3 regions of the Aurantimonas sp. DM33-3 genome follow, and region 2 is predicted to be linked to each of the others. Evidence: predicted binding sites of a transcription regulator. Region 2 holds the regulator's gene; each other region holds the start of a gene.

Region 1 (6,189 bases), on a different contig from region 2:
CGGCTTCCGGGAGGATCTGGAGTTCCTGCTGGAGGCCACCCCGCGCGAGCGCCGCACGCTGCTGTTCTCGGCGACGCTGCCGAAGCTGATCTCGTCCATGGCCAAGCGCTACCAGCGCGACGCCCTGCGCATCGAGGCGACGCGCAGCAGCGAAGCCCATGCCGACATCGAATACAAGGCGATCCGGATCGCGCCGAACGAGCTGGAACATGCCGTCGTCAACGTCCTGCGCTACAACGATGCGCCGAGCGCGATCGTGTTCTGCAACACCCGCGAGGCGGTGCGCCATCTGTCCTCCGGCCTTCTGGAGCGCGGCTTTTCGGCGGTGACGCTGTCGGGCGAACTCGGCCAGGCCGAGCGCAACCAGGCCATGCAGGCGCTACGCGACGGGCGTGCGCGGGTATGTGTGGCCACCGACGTTGCGGCGCGCGGCATCGACCTGCCGGGTCTCGCGCTGGTCATTCACGCCGATCTGCCGAGCGACGCCGAAACCCTGCAGCACCGCAGTGGCCGCACCGGCCGCGCCGGGCGCAAGGGCATCTCGGTTCTGCTGGTGCCGATCTCGCGCCGCCGCAAGGCCGAGCGGCTTCTGGCCGAAGCGCGCATCCGGGCCGAATGGGGCGGCACGCCCTCGGCCGACGCGATCCGCAAGCTCGACGAAGACCGGCTTCTGACCGATCCCGTGCTGGCGCAGGAGTCCAGCGAGGAATATCTCGCCGTCGCCCGCAGCCTCCTGGAGAAGCATTCGCCCGAAGCCGTCGCCGCAGCGCTGGCACGGCTCTATCGCTCGCGCCTGCCGGCGCCCGAGGACGTCTTCGATCCCGGCTTCGGCCCCGACCCGAAGGCCGGCAAGGATTTCGCCGGCAAGGAACGCACGCCGCGCAAGGAGCGCGATCAGGCCAGCGGCCCGATGGTGTGGTTCCACATGGATGTCGGCCGCCGCAACAACGCCGATCCGAAGTGGATCCTGCCGCTGCTGTGCCGCCGCGGCAAGATCACCCGGCAGGAGATCGGCATGATCAAGATCTTCGATCGCGAGACGAAGTTCGAGATCTCCGAGAGCGTCGCCAAGCGCTTTGCCGATGCCGCCGAAGTCAGCGACGGCGACGACATCACCATCTCCCCGACGGGCGCACCGGGCGGGGGCGATTCCGACCGCAAGGGCGGCTTCAGCAAGAAGCCGTTCAACCGCAAGGGCGGCACCGGTCCCGGCAGCGCCAAGCCACGCCGTCCGCGGCCCAAGCCGAAGGGCTGATCCAGCCAATGACGACCGGGCGCCCGGCGCCCGGTTCGTCAATCCTCGATAACCTCCCGAGCCAGGCGTTGCGCCTTTCGGCTCAATAGGCCTCTTCGAGCAGTTTCAGGAAGTCGGCTGTGACGGCCGGGCGCGGATTGGTGGCCGTCGAGTGGTCGCGCTCGGCGCCCTCGGCGACGAGGCCGAAGCAGTCGCGCGGCACGTTCATTTCCGACAGGGTCGTCGGCATGGCGAGATCGCGGTTGAGCGCGGTGATCGCCGCGGCCAGATCGGCGCCCGCCTCCAGCCCCATCGCAGCGGCCAGCGCCCGGTATTTCTCCTCGGCGGATGGCGCGTTGTAGCGCAGCACCGCCGGCAGCAGGATGGCGTTGATCGTGCCGTGATGCAGGCGCACGCTCTTCAGTCCGCCCAGCGGATGCGACAGCGAGTGGACCGCGCCGAGCCCCTTCTGGAAGGTCATGCCGCCCTGCAGCGCCGCCATCATCATCTCGCTGCGCGCGGTGATGTCGTCGCCGGCCTCCGTCGCCCGGCGGATCCAGCGCATGGCGCGGGCCAGCCCGTCCAGCGCGATCGCCTCTGCCGGCGGATTGTAGCGCGGCGACAGATAGGTCTCGATGCAGTGGGTGACGGCGTCCATGCCGGTCGCGGCGGTCAGCCCCGAGGGCAGGCCGACGGTCAGTTCCGGATCGCAGATCGCAACGCTCGGAATCATGTGCGGCGAGATGAAGCCGAGCTTGCGTCCGTCGTCGAGCGTGACGAGCGCGGCGCGCCCGACCTCGCTGCCGGTGCCCGCGGTCGTCGGAATGGCGATCAGCGGCGGCTTGTTCGCGGTGATCTTCGGAATGCCACCGAGGATCGCGGCGTATTGTTCCAGCGGTCCGGCATGGGTGGCCAGCAGCGACACCGCCTTGGCCAGGTCGATGGGCGAGCCGCCACCGATCGCCACGAGGCTGTCGCAGCCATGCTCGCGATAGAGCGCCAGCGCCGCGTTGACCGCCGCTTCGGTCGGGTTCTCGGGCGTGCCCTCGAAGACCACCGTGTCGACAGGCAGGCCGCCGGCCGACAGCACCCGCCCCACCAGCCCCGCCGCGACGATCCCCTTGTCGGCGACGATCATCGGCGTGCGCACGCCCAGTTCGCGCAATTCCGCGCCGAGCAGGCTGGCGGCGCCGACCTCGAACTGGATCTTCGTCAGATAGGTGATCAAGGCCATGCGTATCTCCCCAATGGCATTTGGCACGCGGGCCCTGCCCCCTCCGGCGGACGCGCACGGGGACATGTCCTAATCCTTGCGAACGATTTTGGGAATGCCGCCGCAGCTTGCGCGGGCCAGTGCTGCGCGGTTCGCACGTTGCAGCCTGAATCCGGCTGACGGCCGCCAACAGGCGCACGACGTGCGCCGGATCACGGTCGTTACAGCCGCCATACCGAGTTTTTCCACTGTCATCGAACCTTCATGCTTGTGTCACCGATCGGTTTTGAAGCACTCCTAGAGAAGCGGCTTGCAACGAGCTCGGCAACAGGGCCCGAGAGTCGCATCAAGGGTGAGGAAACATGATGAACCGCAAAATTCTGGGCGCCGCCGTCGCGCTGGGCGCGCTGGTCGCTGGCGCAGGTCAGGCCATCGCCGTGACCGAGCTGCAGTGGTGGCACGCGATGTCGGGAGCCAACAACGAAGTCGTTGACACGCTCGCCAAGGAATTCAACGAGAGCCAGGACGCCTACAAGATCACCCCGGTCTTCAAGGGCACCTATCCCGAGACGCTGAACGCCGGCATCGCCGCCTTCCGCGCCAAGCAGCCGCCGGCGATCATCCAGGTCTTCGACGTGGGCACCGGCGTGATGATGGGCGCCGAGGGTGCGGTCATGCCGGTCGCCGACGTCCTGGAAGCCGGCGGCTACAACTTCGACAAGTCGAACTACCTGCCCGGCATCGTCGCCTATTACTCCAAGCCGGACGGCACGATGCTGTCCTTCCCGTACAATTCCTCGTCGCCGATCCTGTACTACAACAAGGACATCTTCGAGAAAGCCGGCCTCGACGTCGACAGCCCGCCGGAGACTTGGCAGGACGTGTTCGCGGCGGCCCGCACCATCAAGGAATCGGGCGCGGCCGAGTGCGGCTACACCTCGACCTGGCTGACCTGGATCCACCTCGAGAATTTCGCGGCGTGGAACAACGTGGCCTATGGCACCAACGAGAACGGCCTGGCCGGCACCGACGTCGAGCTGAAGCTCAACGAGCCGCTCTATGTCCAGCACTTCCAGGACATCGCCGATCTCGCCAAGGACGGCGTCTTCCGCTACGGCGGCCGCACCTCGGAAGCCAAGCAGCTCTTCCTGTCGGGCGAGTGCGGGATCCTGACGGAATCCTCCGGCGGTCTCGGCGACATCGTCAAGTCGGGCATGAACTACGGCATCGGCCAGCTTCCCTATGACGCCAATGCCGAGGGCGCGCCGCAGAACACCATCCCGGGCGGTGCCAGCCTCTGGGTCTTCGGCGGCAAGTCCGACGAGGAGTACAAGGGCATCGCGGAGTTCTTCAACTTCCTGTCCCAGACCGAGATCCAGTCGCGCCTGCACCAGGTGTCGGGTTACCTGCCGGTGACCATGGACGCCTACGAGGCGACCAAGGATTCGGGCTTCTACGAGAAGAACCCGGGCCGCGAGACGCCGATCCTGCAGATGATGGGCAAGGAGCCGACCGAGAACTCCAAGGGCGTGCGCCTGCCGAACCTGCCGCAGCTGCGCGACATCGAGAACGAGCAGTTCGAGCTGATGCTGTCGGGCCAGCAGGACGCCCAGGCCGCGCTCGACAAGATCGTCGAACTCGGCAACGAGGCGATCGCCGAAGCGCAGTAAGCGCCAAAGTCACCGACGCCGGGCGGTTCGACCGCCCGGCGTTGTTCTGCCTGTCGCCCTTTTCCCGTCGTCACGCGCCATGCGCGGCGGCCCAGTCCCAGAGACGCCGTGTCGAAAGCCGTCTTTCCCAACAAATGGCTGCCCTATCTGCTGCTCGCGCCGCAGGTGGCGATCACGCTGGTGTTCTTCTACTGGCCGGCCAGCCAGGCGCTCTACCAGTCGGTGCTGCGCCAGGATCCGTTCGGGCTGAAGACGACCTTCGTCGGCCTCGCCAATTTCCGCTCGGTGCTGAGCGATCCCGGCTATCTCAATGCGGTGAAGGTCACGGCGATCTTCTCCTTCTCCACCGCGATCCTCGCCATGGCGCTGGCGCTGCTGCTGGCGTCGGCGGCCGAGAAGGTCGTGCGCGGCAAGGGCTTCTACCGCACCCTGCTGATCTGGCCCTATGCGGTGGCGCCCGCCGTCGCCGGCATGTTGTGGCTGTTCATGTTCAACCCCGCCATGGGCACCTTCGCCTACATGCTGCGCCGGTCGGGCTACAACTGGGACCCGCTCTTGAACGGTGACCAGGCGATGCTGCTGGTGGTGGTGGCGGCCGCCTGGAAGCAGATCAGCTACAACTTCCTGTTCTTCGTCGCGGCGCTGCAGTCGATCCCGAAATCCCTGACCGAGGCCGCCGCCATCGACGGGGCCGGCTCGACCAAGCGGTTCTGGACCATCGTCTTCCCGCTGATCGCGCCGACGACCTTCTTCCTGCTCGTCGTCAACACGGTCTACGCCTTCTTCGACACCTTCGGCATCATCGACGCGGTCACCGCCGGCGGGCCGGCGCGCGCCACCGAGACGCTGGTCTACAAGGTCTATATCGACGGCTTCGTGAATCTCGACCTCGGCAGCTCGGCGGCCCAGTCGGTGATCCTGATGGCGATCGTCATCGCCCTGACGGCGGTGCAGTTCCGCTACGTGGAACGGCGGGTGCACTATGGCTGATCCCCGGAACCGCCGACCATGATCGAACGCAGCCCCATCGGCCGGCCGGTCGCCCACGTGCTTCTCGTGCTGGGCCTGGCGATCGTCGCCTTCCCGATCTACTACACCTTCGTCGCCTCGACGCAGACGCTGCAGACCATCCTGCGGCCGCCGCTGCCGCTGGTGCCGGGCGACCAGTTTTTCGACAATTACGGCGAGGCGCTGTTCGGCGGCGTCGACCGGATCGGCGGCGTCAGCGTCTGGACCCTGCTGTTCAACACCTCGGTGATGGCGCTGGGCATCGCGGTGGGCAAGATCGTCATCTCGATCCTGTCCGCCTTCGCGATCGTGTTCTTCCGCTTCCCGCTGCGCATGACCTTCTTCTGGCTGATCTTCATCACGCTGATGCTGCCGGTCGAGGTGCGCATCCTGCCGACCTACAAGGTGATGGTCGATCTCGGCATGATCGACACCTATGCCGGGCTGATCCTGCCGCTGATCGCCTCGGCCACCGCGACGCTCCTGTTCCGGCAGTTCTTCATGACCATCCCGTCCGAACTGGTGGAGGCGGCGCGGGTCGACGCGGCGGGGCCGATGCGCTTCTTCCGCGACATCCTGTTGCCGCTCTCCAAGACCAATATCGCGGCGCTGTTCGTGATCCTCTTCATCTATGGCTGGACGCAGTATCTGTGGCCGCTGCTCGTCACCAACGACAACCAGATGAACACGATCGTCATCGCCCTGAAGAAGATGGTGTCCTTCGCCGACGCCGATACGCCATGGCATCTGGTCATGGTGACGGCGATCCTGGCGATCGCGCCCCCCGTCCTGGTCGTCGTCCTGATGCAGCGCTGGTTCGTACGCGGCCTCGTCGAAGCGGAGAAGTAAACTTGGCAGGCATCGAACTGAGGGACGTGCGCAAGGTCTATGCCGGCAATGTGGAGGCCGTGAAGGGCGTCTCGCTGGACATTCCCGATGGCGAATTCGTCGTCCTCGTCGGCCCGTCCGGCTGCGGAAAGTCGACGCTCTTGCGCATGGTGGCCGGGCTGGAAGCGATCTCCTCCGGCACGATCACCATCGGCGACCGGGTGGTCAACGACCTG
Region 2 (6,189 bases):
AGAGTCGGATCCGGTTGTTGTTGCGGGATCGGTCCGGCGCGCGAACCGCTGGGGCGGGATGCTTGAAACGCCAAAGCCTGCCGATGGGGCAGGCTTTCGAGCGTTTTCCGAGACTTCGGAGCTTCCGCTATACCATGGCGAGCCGACGCGGTGTCAATCGAACCGCATTTTCGCCCTGCTTGTCGGTCATAGGCTTGACGAACGTCACGGGCGGCAACAAAGGCTGGGGAAAAGCCCCAAACGATTCCCCTGCGTCCCCGGCGAGCCTTGTCAGCGAGTCCGCGGCTGGGCTATCTTGCCGTCAAGATACTAGATTTCGTGCGGCGGACCTAGTTCCTCAATATATCTTGTGCGTTCTGGCGCGGTCAGCCGTCGCGCTTGTGGAGGGATTCCAGCCGTCGCGACTATGCCGAAAGGAGCTTGCCATGGGCTGGACTGACGAACGCGTGGAGCTGCTCAAGCAGCTCTGGACCGAAGGCCTGAGTGCCAGCCAGATCGCCGACCGCCTGGGCGGCGTCAGCCGCAATGCCGTGATCGGCAAGGTGCACCGCCTGAAACTCGAATCGCGGGCCCGCCAGCCGAATGTCGCGCAGCCGGTCGCCGTCGAGCGCCCTGCCCCGCGCCGCACGGCCGAGGTCGAGACTGTCGAGATGGTGGTGCCGGCCCGTCTGGTCGCCGCCTCGCAGCAGCAGGCCCCGAGCCGCTCCATGCCGCGCACCATGGGCGCCACCGCGCTGAAGATGGAGCCGGAGGAAGAGCTGGAGGTGATGGATCAGCCGCAGGAGCGCGAGAGCGCCGAAGTGGTGCCGATCGCCCGCAAGCTCAGCCTCGTCGAGCTGACCGAGACCACCTGCAAATGGCCGGTCGGCGACCCGATGAAGCCGGACTTCCATTTCTGCGGCAACAACGCCCGCGATGCCTCGCCCTATTGCGCCTATCACGCCAAGCTGGCCTTCCAGCCCTTCTCGGATCGCCGCCGCGCCCGCTAGGCGCCGCAGGCCCCACCGAATGAAAAACACCCCGCGTGGCCAGGCCGCGCGGGGTGTTTGCGTTTCAGGCTCGTGAAGAAGCCGCCCGGCGCCGGGCGGAGACCCGTCAGGCGCCGGCGCTCAGTCGCGTGCGGGCCGGCGCGGCCGGGGACCTGGCGGCGCTGAACTGCTCGTCCAGCGCATAGCCGGCGCCGCGCACGGTGCGGATCGGGTCGCGCTCGCGGCCGCGATTGATCGCCTTGCGCAGCCGGCCGACATGCACGTCCACCGTGCGCTCGTCGACATAGATGTCGCGGCCCCACACGCCGTCGAGCAGCTGCTCGCGGGAGAACACCCGGCCCGGCGACTGCATGAAGAATTCCATCAGCTTGAACTCGGTCGGTCCGAGCTTGAGCTCGCGGCCGGCGCGCCGCACCCGATGGGTCTCGCGGTCGAGGTCGATGTCGCCGGCGACAAGCTGGCTGGAGATCTTCTCGGGCTTGGAGCGGCGCAGCATGGCCCGCACCCGGGCAATCAGCTCCGGCGTCGAGAACGGCTTGACGACATAGTCGTCCGCGCCGACCGACAGGCCGCGCACCCGCTCGCTCTCCTCGCCGCGCGCCGTCAGCATCAGGATCGGCAGGCGCTCGGTCTCCTCGCGCTGGCGCAGCCGCCGGCACAGCTCGACGCCCGAGAGGCCCGGCAGCATCCAGTCGAGGATCAGGAGGTCGGGCACCTCCTCCTTCAGCCGGATGTCGGCCTCGTCGCCCCGGTCGATGACGTCGACGACGTAGCCCTCGGCCTCGAGATTGTACCGCAGGAGAATGCCGAGGGCTTCCTCGTCCTCGACGACGACGATCCGTGCGCTCATCGGTTTCAGCCCCCGTCAGCCTGGCTCGGCGGGTCGTTCGGCACCGGCTGGGTCATCGTCGCCGTGTTGTCGCCCTTCGGCCGCTCGTTCTCGAGCTGCTTGCCGGTCTGGATGTAATAGACCGTCTCGGCGATGTTGGTGGCGTGATCGCCGATCCGCTCGATGTTCTTGGCCGAGAACAGGAGATGGGTGCAGGAGGTGATGTTGCGCGGATCCTCCATCATGTAGGTCAGGAGCTCGCGGAAGATCGAGGTGTACATCGCGTCGATCTGCTCGTCGTTCTCGCGCATGGCGAGCGCGCGCTCGTAGTCCCGCTCGCCATAGGCGTCGAGCACTTCCTTGAGCTGCTCCAGCGCCATTTCCGACAGATGCTCGATGCCGCGCACCAGCTGCACCGGATGGGCATGGTCGTGGACCGCGATCACCCGCTTGGCGATGTTCTTGGCCAGGTCGCCGATCCGCTCCAGGTCGTTGGAGATGCGGATGGCGCCGACGATCTCGCGCAGGTCGACGGCCATCGGCTGGCGCTTGGCGATGGTCATGATCGCCCGCTCGTCGAGCGCCCGCTGGGCATCGTCCAGCAGCAGATCGTCGGCGACCACCGACTGGGCCAGCCCCCAGTCGCTGCGCATCAGCGCGGCGACCGACTGTTCGACCATCCGCTCGGCCATCCCACCCATTTCCGAGATCCGGCGGACGATCAGCTTCAGCTCGTCTTCGTAGGACGTGACTGTATGTTCGGTCATGGGCATGACGCTTCCTTGCCTTCGTTCAGCCGAAGCGGCCGGTGATGTAGTCCTGGGTGCGCTTGTCGTCCGGGTTGGAGAACATCTTCTCCGTCGGGCCGACCTCCACCAGATAGCCGAGATGGAACATCGCCGTGCGCTGCGAGACGCGCGCCGCCTGCTGCATCGAATGGGTGACGATGACGATGGTGTAGTTCTGCTTCAGCTCGTCGATCAGTTCCTCGACCTTGGCGGTCGCGATCGGATCGAGGGCCGAACAGGGCTCGTCCATCAGGATCACCTCGGGCGACACCGCGATGGCGCGGGCGATGCACAGGCGCTGCTGCTGGCCGCCCGACAGGCCGGTGCCCGGCTCGGCGAGCCGGTCCTTGACCTCTTCGTAGAGGCCGGCCTTGCGCAGGCTGGTGACGACGATCTCCTCGAGCTCGGCCTTGGTCGAGGCGAGCCCGTGGATCTTCGGACCGTAGGCGACATTGTCGAAGATCGACTTCGGAAACGGGTTGGGCTTCTGGAAGACCATGCCGACCCGCGCCCGCAGCTCGACCACGTCGATCGCCGGATCGTAGACGTCCTCGCCGTCCAGGGTGATCTTGCCGCCCACCCTGGCGATGTCGATCGTGTCGTTCATCCGGTTCAGGCAGCGCAGGAAGGTCGACTTGCCGCAGCCCGACGGTCCGATGAGCGCCGTCACCTGGTTCTCCTCGACATCGAGATCGATGTCGTAGAGCGCCTGCTTGGGACCGTAATGGACGGTCACCTTCTCGGATCGCATCTTGATCGGACGGGTAGGTTGCACGGCAGGCCCTTTCGCTAACGACACCTGGATATTTTCCATCATGGGAGTCTCCTGTCGCATATCTACCAGCGCCGTTCGAGACGGCGTCGCAGAAGGACCGCCGTAAGGTTCATGATCGAGAGGAAGGCCAGGAGCACGCAGATGGCCGCACTGGTGCGCGCCACGAAGCCGCGTTCCGGGCTGTCGAACCAGATGAAGATCTGGGTCGGAAGCGCCGTCGAGGGATCGAGAGGACCCGACGGGGCCGAGGTGATGAAGGCGTTCATGCCGATCAGCAGCAGCGGGGCCGCCTCGCCGAGCGCCTGGGCCAGGCCGATGATCACCCCGGTGAGGATGCCCGGCAGGGCCAGCGGCAGGACGTGATGGCCGATCACCTGCATCTCCGAGGCGCCGACACCGCGCGCCGCCTCGCGGATCGAGGGCGGCACCGCCTTCAAGGCGTTCCGGGTGACGATGATGATCGTCGGCAGGGTCATCAGCGACAGCACCATGCCGCCGACCAGCGGCACCGAACGCGGCAGTCCGAAGACGCCGATGAACAGCGCGAGGCCGAGGAGACCGAAGACGATCGAGGGCACCGCCGCCAGGTTGTTGATGTTGATCTCGATGAAGTCCGTGAACCGGTTCTTCGGCGCGAACTCCTCCAGATAGACGGCCGCGCCGACCCCGACGGGAACGCTGATCAGGAAACAGACCAGCAGCAGGAAGAACGAACCGATGATCGCGCCCTTCAGGCCGGCGAGCTCCGGGAAGCGGCTATCCGCCTCGGTGACGAGGCCCCAGTCGACGGACGAGCGGATCAGCCCGGCCTCTTCCAGCTGCTTGAAGCGGGCCAGCGCCGCGTCGTCGAGGCGCCGGTTGGCTTCGGCCTGGTCGGCGTTCACGACGCCTTCGAACAATTGCTCGTAGGGGTCTGACACCGGCACCCACACCGATGTCGTCTGGCCCTTGAGCTGCGGGTCCGCGGCGACGAGGTCGCGCAGCATGAACTGCGCGCCGTTGCTCAGGATGCCGGTCACCGCCCGCCGTTCCGCGCGCCCGTCCGTCTCCGGGAACAGGGCGAGCAGGGAATTGTTGGCGAGCGAATTGAAGTTGATGTCGTCCTCGGCGGGGATGGCCACGTCGAGCTTCACCTCGGTCCGCGTCCAGGCCGGAAGCGAGGTCGAGACGACCGAGCCGATCAGGGTCGCGAGCATCAGCAGCGCGAACGCGATCGCGACGCCGCCGTAGATCTTCAGCCGGGTCTGCGCCGACTTGCGCTTGCCGAGGCTGGCCCTGACGAGATCACGGGAATGCGTGCCCGGCCGGCCCGAGGGGAATGCGCCTGCTTGGGTAGCGTCAGTCATATTGTTCCCGATACTTCCGGACAATCTGGATTGCGACGAGGTTGAGCATCAGCGTCATGAGGAAGAGCGTCAGCCCGAGGCCGAAGGCGGCCAGCGTCTTGGGACTGTCGAAGGACGTGTCGCCGGTCAGAAGCGCCACGATCTGCACCGTGACGGTGGTGACGCCTTCCAGCGGATTGGCGGTGAGGTTCGCGGTCAGGCCCGCGGCCATGACCACGATCATGGTCTCGCCGATCGCCCGGCTGGTGGCGAGGAGAACACCGCCGACGATGCCCGGCAGGGCCGACGGCAGGATCACCTTGGTGATGGTTTCGCCGCGGGTCGCCCCGAGCCCGAGCGAGCCGTCCCGCATGGTCCGCGGGACTGCGGAGATCGCGTCGTCGGCCAGCGACGAGATGAACGGGATGATCATCACGCCCATGACGAGGCCCGGCACGATCGCCGCCGTCGGCGATACCGGGATGCCGATGTCGCTGCCGAAGCCGCGAATGGCCGGCGAGACGACGAGGACGGCGAAGAAGCCGTAGACGATCGTCGGAATGCCCGCGAGCACCTCGATCAGCGGCTTGACCACCGTGCGGACCGGCTGCGAGGCGAACTCGGCCATGTAGATCGCCGAGAACAGCCCCACCGGCAGCGCCACGACCATCGCCGTCAAGGCGATGATCAGCGTGCCGGCGAAGATCGGCACCGCGCCGAAGGCGCCGGTCGAGCCGACCTGGTCGGGGCGGATGGCGATCTGCGGGTCCCAGTTGATGCCGAAGAAGAATTCCAGCGGCGACACCACGGCGAAGAACCGAAGCCCCTCGAACAGGAGCGAGAAGAGAATGCCCAGCGTCACCAGGATCGAGATGGTGGCGCAGAAGATCAGGATGTACTTGATGATCCGCTCGGCCGTGTTGCGGGCACGAAACCGCAGGTCGATCCGGGGAACGACGACGCCGGACGCGATCAGCGCGATCGCCACGACGACGGCGAGCAGCAGCCAGCGCGAGGCGTTCGCAGCCGTCTGGAAGGTCTCCGCCGCGATGAAGACCGCGGGGTCGGGCTCGCCGAAGGTGACGCCGGCGGCAACCTGGCGGACCTGTCCGATGAGCAGGCCGAGCCGCCCGGCCGAGGCTTCCTTCAGCGCCTCGGGCAGATTGGCGAGGATGATCCGGTCGAGCACGACGGGCTCGAGCGCCAGCCACAGCAGGATGACGACGACGCAGGGCGTCAGGATCGTCAGCGCAAGAAGATAGCCGTGATATTTGGGGAGGGAGTGCAGCGTCCGTCCGTCACCCGTCGCCCCGACAGTCCGCGCCTTCATGAAGGCGGCGCTGAAGCCGATGATCGTCAGCAAGACGGCAGTCGCCAGCGTCAATGATAGCGGCATGGATCCCGACACTCCTTGCGAGGAACCGCCGGCCAGGAAAATGGCCGGCGGGTTTTGTCAGCGCGAAAGCTTACTTCGGCGCCTGCA
Region 3 (6,189 bases), on a different contig from region 2:
AGGCCGCTGGCCGGATCGACGGCGACGCGCATCAGGCGGTTTGTCTGCGTGTCGACGAAATAGGCGATGGCGCCGTCGGGCGAGAAGCAGATCGAGTTCGGAATGCCGATGCCCGCATAGAGGCGCTTCAGCTCGCCGGCGCGGTACCAGTAGATCGCCCCGGCCTGCGGCTCGGCCTGCTTGCCCATCGTGCCGATCCACAAGGCGCCGGAGGAATGAACGCGGCCGTCATTGGAGCGGGTGACCGGATTGTCGGCTTCCAGCGGTGTGTGCAGGGACAGACGGCCGGTGGCGGTCTCCCGGATATACAGCCCGTCTTCGGCGGCGATCATCTGCCTATCGCCGTCGATCACCGCCAGCGCGCTCGCCATCACCGGCAGCGGATGCGCCGTCGCCTCGGCCGCGTCGCCGCGCTTTTCGAGCAGCATCCGGCCCTCAATGTCGAACCAGAAGGCGGTGTCCGTCGCCGGATCGTAGGTCGGACCCTCGCCGAGCCGGCAGGCGATGTCGGAATAGAGGCTGACGGATATGTCGGCGTCGCGCATGATGCTGGGTCCGGATTGTCCTCTTGGCGGCTCGGCAGCCGCAGCGCGGCGGACGCGCGCCGCCGCAAATCGGGGCCGAAGATGACTTGGCCGGCCGCCCCTGTCGAGCCTCGGCCTGCGAGGACGGTCAGCTTGCGGCGCGCAGGATCTCGACCAGTCTGCGGCGGCCGTCCTGCGGGCTGCCATCATTGACGATGCGATGATGCGCCTCGGCGCCGGGCGGCACGCTCAGTTCCACCTGCCGGGCGATGCGGGCGGAGATCTCCTCCGGCGTTTCGCGGCCGCGCGCGGCGATGCGGGAGACGAGCACGGCGGGCGGCGCGGTGATCTCGACGATGGCAAGCCGTGTGAAGCGCTCTGCGGCCTGGGCGAGGACCCGGCGCGAGACATTGGCGACGACAATGGTTCCGTCCGTCAGCGCGGTCTCAAGATACGCCGGCAAACCATAGGCGAGGCCATGGGCCCGCCACGACAGGCAGAACGCCCCGGACGCCTCCGCCGCGGCGAAATCGGCGCGGCTCATCACGTCGTGATCCTCGATCGCCGCGATGGCGTCCCGGGTCACGATCCGCCGGGCAAAGACGATGCCCTGTGTCTTCGCCAGATCTTCCGCCGCCAGCGCCAGCAGCGTGTCCTTGCCGGCGCCGCTCGGGCCGACGACGGCGACGAACAGGCCGGGGCTGGTCGGGGGCGTTCCGCCTGCGCTGCGCGCGGGATCAGGCGACACGCCGGCCCTCCCGCCAGACCGCGCGCACCACCGGCGGATCGCCGGCGCTGGTGGAAACGCGCACCACATCGCCGCGCAGCCCCCGGGCGATGGCGCCGCGATCCGCGAGGCCGACGGCGGCGGCCGGATTGGCGGTGACCAGCCGGATCGCCGCCGGCAGGTCGCATTCGCCGCTCTCGGCCAAAGCGAACACCGCCTGCAACATGGAGAAGGGAACATAGTCCGAGGACAGGATGTCGAGGGTGCCCCGGCGCAGGAGGTCGATCGCCGAGACATTGCCGGAATGCGATCCGCCGCGCACGATATTGGGCGCGCCCATCAGGACGTGCAGCCCGGCCTCCCGCGAAGCGGCGGCCGCCTCGACCGTCGTCGGGAACTCGGCGATGCGGGTGCCCAGCTCGATGGCTTCGGCGACATGGGCGGCGGTGGCGTCGTCATGGGAGGCGACAGCGATGCCGCGCTCGCGGCAGACCCCGGCGATGGCGCGCCGGGCGGGCGGCGCATGGCGCTCGGATTCGGCAAGCCGGCGGGCGCTGAAGGCGTCGAAATCGGCATCCGACAGGTTCAGCTTCTTCTGGAAATAGGCGCGATAGGCGTCCATGTCGGCGAACTGGCGCTGGCCGGGCGCATGATCCATCAGCGACACCAGCTTCAGCCGCGGATTGGCGGCGATCTTGTCGAAGCCCTCGACCACGTCCGCCGCCGAGACCTCGCAGCGCAGATGGATGTAATGGTCGGCCCGCACCCGCCCTTCGGCGACGGCGCGGTCGATGGTCCGGCCCATCTCCGCCATGTCGTCGGCGGTCAGCGTGCCGTTCTCCTCGGTGCCGACCCTGAGCGCGTCGAAGACGGTCGTGATGCCGGAGCCGGCGATCTGATTGTCGTGCGCCTGGATGGCGGCCATCTTGTTCCACATCACCCGCGGCCGCGGATTGAAATGGCCCTCGATATGGTCGGTGTGCAGTTCGACGAGGCCGGGGATGAGGATGTCGCCGCCCATGTCCTCGCCGGTGGCCGGGCCTTCGGCGAAGCCGGCGATCACGCCGTCGCGCAAGACCACATGGCCGTCGATCACCGCTTCCGGCGTGACGATGCGGGCATTGGTGAGGATGGTCTCGTCGGGCATGTCAGGCTTCTTCCGAAGGGCGGCGGAACGGATGGACCGAATGGACGCGGAACGGTGCGCCCGGCTCCGGCTCCATGAAGAGAGCCAGATGGTCGATGGCAAGCGGGGCGCCATCGAATGGGGCGAATCTGTCGCGCAGCCGCGCTTCGACGGGCTTGCGCTCGGCGGCCGGAACCTTGCCGGTCAGGGTCATGTGGAAGCGGAATTCCTCGAAGACGTGAGGATAGCCCCATCTCTCCAGATAGTCGCGCTGGCGTTCGGTCAGCTTGTGCGGCTTGCGGCGCGCGATTTCCTCGGCCGTGGCGGGGGCGCGCAGCGGCTCGAAGCTGCGGACGACGGCCGATTCCAGTTCGCCGAGGGCCGGTGGCGTGGTCTCAGGTACCAGCGCGAAGAACGGCCCGAGCCTCGCCAGCACAAGCTCTGCGATCCGCACCGGGTCGCGCGAGGCGCAAAAGGCCGCCAGCCGCGCATCCACCTCGGACAGATCGACGCCCTCGGCAAGCCGGAACGGCGCGCGCATGGTCGCATGAAAGCCGTAGCGCGCCGGTGAGGCGACGAGCGGATCGACGGTGGGATCGGGGTCTCGGGTCGGCTCGCCGTCGAAGGCGCTGCGGCCCAGCCATTCGGCGGCGGTGCGGGTCAGCGGCGCGCCGGCGGGGGGCGTGAAATAGATCGCGGCGCGCATGGTCAGGGTCCTGGGACTGGAGGGCAGCGGAAGGGCATGTCGGTCGGCGACGCTCGCGTTCGGCTTGGTCGCGGGAGAGGGTGGGTCCGCGGGGGATATAAGCGGCATTTCGATCCGGCCACCCTGCGGAGGTGTCGCACGGCACCCGAAGGTCGCGGCGACAGCGGGGACCGGCGCGGATCGCGGCCGCTTCTAGCGCCCGCGCCTGTCCGCTTGATGACACCGGCAAGCCCTGTGCGCCAGTGGCCCCGGCGATGCATGCGACACGCAACTGTCATGGGCCGGTGCTACCGGACTGGCGCTTCCCCGCAACGGAGGCGCAGTCCGGTTTTTCGCCCGCGCCGTCAATGGCCGCGGCTCCCCAGAGGGTGACCCATGAAGATTTCCCGCATGTCCACGACGGCACTGGCGACGGTCCTGTCGCTGTCCACCAGCCTCGCCTTCGCCCAGTCCGGCGAGATGTCGATGGACGATCTCGTTGCCGCCGCCAAGAAGGAAGGCCAGCTCACCACGATCGCGCTGCCGCACGACTGGTGCAATTACGGCGAGATGATCGAGGGCTTCAAGGCCAAGTACGGCATCGAGATCAACGAGCTGAACCCGAATGCGGGCTCGGGCGACGAGATCGAGGCGATCAAGGCCAACAAGGGCAACACCGGCCCGCAGGCGCCAGACGTCATCGATGTCGGCCTGTCATTCGGCCCGTCTGCCAAGGCCGAAGACCTGCTGATGCCCTACAAGGTCGCGACCTGGGACGAGATTCCGGACGACGCCAAGGATGCCGACGGTTACTGGTACGGCGATTATTACGGCGTGCTGGCCTTCGGCATCAACAAGGACGTCATCGACACCGCGCCGCAGAGCTTCGAGGATCTCCTCAAGTCCGACTACGCCAATTCGGTCGCCCTTGCCGGTGATCCGCGCAGCGCCAACAACGCCATCATGTCGCTCTATGCAGCCGGCATCGCCCGGGGCGGCAAGACCGGCATGGAGGCCGCGACGGCCGGCCTCGAGTTCTTCAAGGAACTCAACGAAGCCGGTAACTTCGTGACCGTCGACGCCGAGGCGGCCCCGATCGCCCAGGGCACCACGCCGGTCGCGATGAACTGGGACTACAACCTCCTGTCGATGCGCGACAATCTCAACGGCAACCCGCCGATCGAGGTCGTGGTGCCGTCCGACGGCGTCGTCGCCGGCGTCTATGTGCAGGCAATCAGCGCCTACGCGCCGCATCCGAACGCCGCCAAGCTGTGGATGGAGTATCTGTATTCCGACGAGGGCCAGCTGACCTGGCTGAAGGGCTACTGCCACCCGATCCGCTTCAACGCCATGTCGAAGGCCGGCAAGATCCCGCAGGACCTGCTCGACAAGCTGCCGCCGGCCGAAGCCTACGAGAAGGCCGTGTTCCCGACCCTCGACGATCAGAACGCCGCCAAGGCCGAGATCGCCGCCAAGTGGGACAGCGTCGTCGGCGCCACCGTCCAGTAACAACACAGCGAGTTCGGAAGGGGCGGCCCGTTCGCCGCCCCCTCCGTCCCGATTTGTCAGCAGCGGGGGATCATGGGCGCAGCCATCGACGCAGCCACGGCTGGGACCGCCCACGGCGAAACGGACGCGGCGCCGTCGCGCCGGCCTTCGCGTTCCCTCGCCTGGCTGGGCCTCGCACCCTTCTTCGGCTTCGCCATCCTGTTCCTGATCGGGCCGACGCTCTACCTCGTCGCCGGCGCCTTCCAGGACCGCAGCGGCGCCTTCACCTTCGACAACATTCTCGGCCTGTTCACGCCGCAGATCATGGCGGCCTACGCCATCTCGATCCAGGTCAGCCTCGCCTCGGCGGCGCTGGGCGCGCTGATCGGCTTCTTCCTCGCCCACGCCATCGTCCACGGCCGTCTGCCGGCCTGGATCCGTCCCACCGTGGTCACCTTCTCGGGCGTCGCCTCGAACTTCGCCGGCATCCCGCTGGCGTTCGCCTTCCTGGCCACCCTCGGCAGGCTCGGACTGGTGACGCTGTTCCTGAAGGAGGCGGCGGGCGTCAACATCTACGCTCTCGGCTTCAACCTCCTGTCCTTCTGGGGGCTGACGATCACCTATCTCTATTTCCAGATTCCGCTGATGGTGCTCATCGTCACGCCGGCCCTCGACGGGCTGAAGGGCGAATGGCGCGAGGCCGCGTCGATCCTCGGGGCAACGCGCTGGCAATACTGGCGCATGGTGGCGCTGCCGGTGCTGGCGCCGTCGATCCTCGGCTGCTTCCTCCTGCTCTTCGCCAATTCCTTCGGCGCCATCGCCACCGCATATGCGCTGACCGGATCGTCGCTGAACATCGTGCCGATCCTGCTCTATGCGCAGATCCGCGGCGACGTTCTCTACAATCCCAATCTCGGCTACGCGCTGGCCTTCGGCATGATCGTCATCACCGGCTGCTCCAACCTTCTCTATCTGTGGCTGCGCGCGCGCGCCGAACGGTGGCAGCGATGACGGCCTCGCGCATCGGACCGGCCGTGATCGTCCTCCTCGGCGCCCTCTATTTCGTCCTGCCGCTGGTCGCGACCTTCGAGTTTTCGCTGTCGATGCTGCGCGGCATCTGGAGCTTCGAGGCGTACCGTGTGGTCTTCGCCGACCCGCAGTTCCGCACGACCTTCGCCTTCTCCGTCATCGCGGCCCTGGCCACCATCGTCCTCGGCGCGCTGCTCGTCGTGCCGACGGCCTACTGGGTCCGCCTGCGCTTTGCGAAGCTGCGGCCGCTGGTGGAGTTCATCACCCTGCTGCCGCTGGTCATCCCGCCCATCGTCCTCGTCTTCGGCTATATCAGGCTCTACAATTCGTCGTCCTGGCTGCCCTTCACCAACAGTGCGGGCGGAACCAACCTCCTTCTCGTCTTCGGCTATGTGGTGCTGTCGCTGCCCTACATGTTCCGGGCCGTGGACACCGGCATGGCGGCGATCGACATCCGCACCCTGACCGAGGCGGCCGAAAGCCTCGGGGCGAAGCGTTCGACGATCCTGTTCCGGGTGATCCTGCCCAATGTGCGGGCCGCGGTCCTGTCCGGCGCCTTCCTGACCTTCGCCATCGTCATCGGGGAGTTCGTGCTGGCGAGCCTTCTCAA

Evidence for each region. The regulator PhoB, encoded in region 2, activates phosphate uptake and scavenging genes when phosphate is short. The targets are predictions, from matches to a motif close to TGTCATNNANCTGTCAT.
Region 1: ugpB (sn-glycerol-3-phosphate ABC transporter substrate-binding protein UgpB) is a predicted target of PhoB. The motif match lies at 2,697-2,713, and genes of this name have one in related genera.
Region 3: H9Q09_RS04480 (DUF1045 domain-containing protein) is a predicted target of PhoB. The motif match lies at 3,345-3,361, and genes of this name have one in related genera.

Annotation. Positions count from the first base shown of each region.
Region 1 covers NZ_JACSGS010000002.1:377,394-383,582, forward strand. The annotation lists gene H9Q09_RS04535 (DEAD/DEAH box helicase) at 1-1,255, shown strand, start outside; gene H9Q09_RS04540 (iron-containing alcohol dehydrogenase) at 1,338-2,468, opposite strand; gene ugpB (sn-glycerol-3-phosphate ABC transporter substrate-binding protein UgpB) at 2,810-4,117, shown strand; gene ugpA (sn-glycerol-3-phosphate ABC transporter permease UgpA) at 4,226-5,107, shown strand; gene ugpE (sn-glycerol-3-phosphate ABC transporter permease UgpE) at 5,126-5,974, shown strand; gene H9Q09_RS04560 (sn-glycerol-3-phosphate import ATP-binding protein UgpC) at 5,977-6,189, shown strand, end outside.
Region 2 covers NZ_JACSGS010000003.1:73,097-79,285, forward strand. The annotation lists gene H9Q09_RS05345 (GcrA family cell cycle regulator) at 426-989, shown strand; gene phoB (phosphate regulon transcriptional regulator PhoB) at 1,096-1,839, opposite strand; gene phoU (phosphate signaling complex protein PhoU) at 1,845-2,591, opposite strand; gene pstB (phosphate ABC transporter ATP-binding protein PstB) at 2,611-3,423, opposite strand; gene pstA (phosphate ABC transporter permease PstA) at 3,444-4,727, opposite strand; gene pstC (phosphate ABC transporter permease subunit PstC) at 4,720-6,102, opposite strand; gene H9Q09_RS05375 (substrate-binding domain-containing protein) at 6,173-6,189, opposite strand, start outside.
Region 3 covers NZ_JACSGS010000002.1:364,036-370,224, reverse strand. The annotation lists gene H9Q09_RS04495 (SMP-30/gluconolactonase/LRE family protein) at 1-545, opposite strand, end outside; gene phnN (phosphonate metabolism protein/1,5-bisphosphokinase (PRPP-forming) PhnN) at 673-1,272, opposite strand; gene H9Q09_RS04485 (alpha-D-ribose 1-methylphosphonate 5-triphosphate diphosphatase) at 1,262-2,398, opposite strand; gene H9Q09_RS04480 (DUF1045 domain-containing protein) at 2,400-3,083, opposite strand; gene H9Q09_RS04475 (ABC transporter substrate-binding protein) at 3,543-4,571, shown strand; gene H9Q09_RS04470 (ABC transporter permease subunit) at 4,644-5,561, shown strand; gene H9Q09_RS04465 (ABC transporter permease) at 5,558-6,189, shown strand, end outside.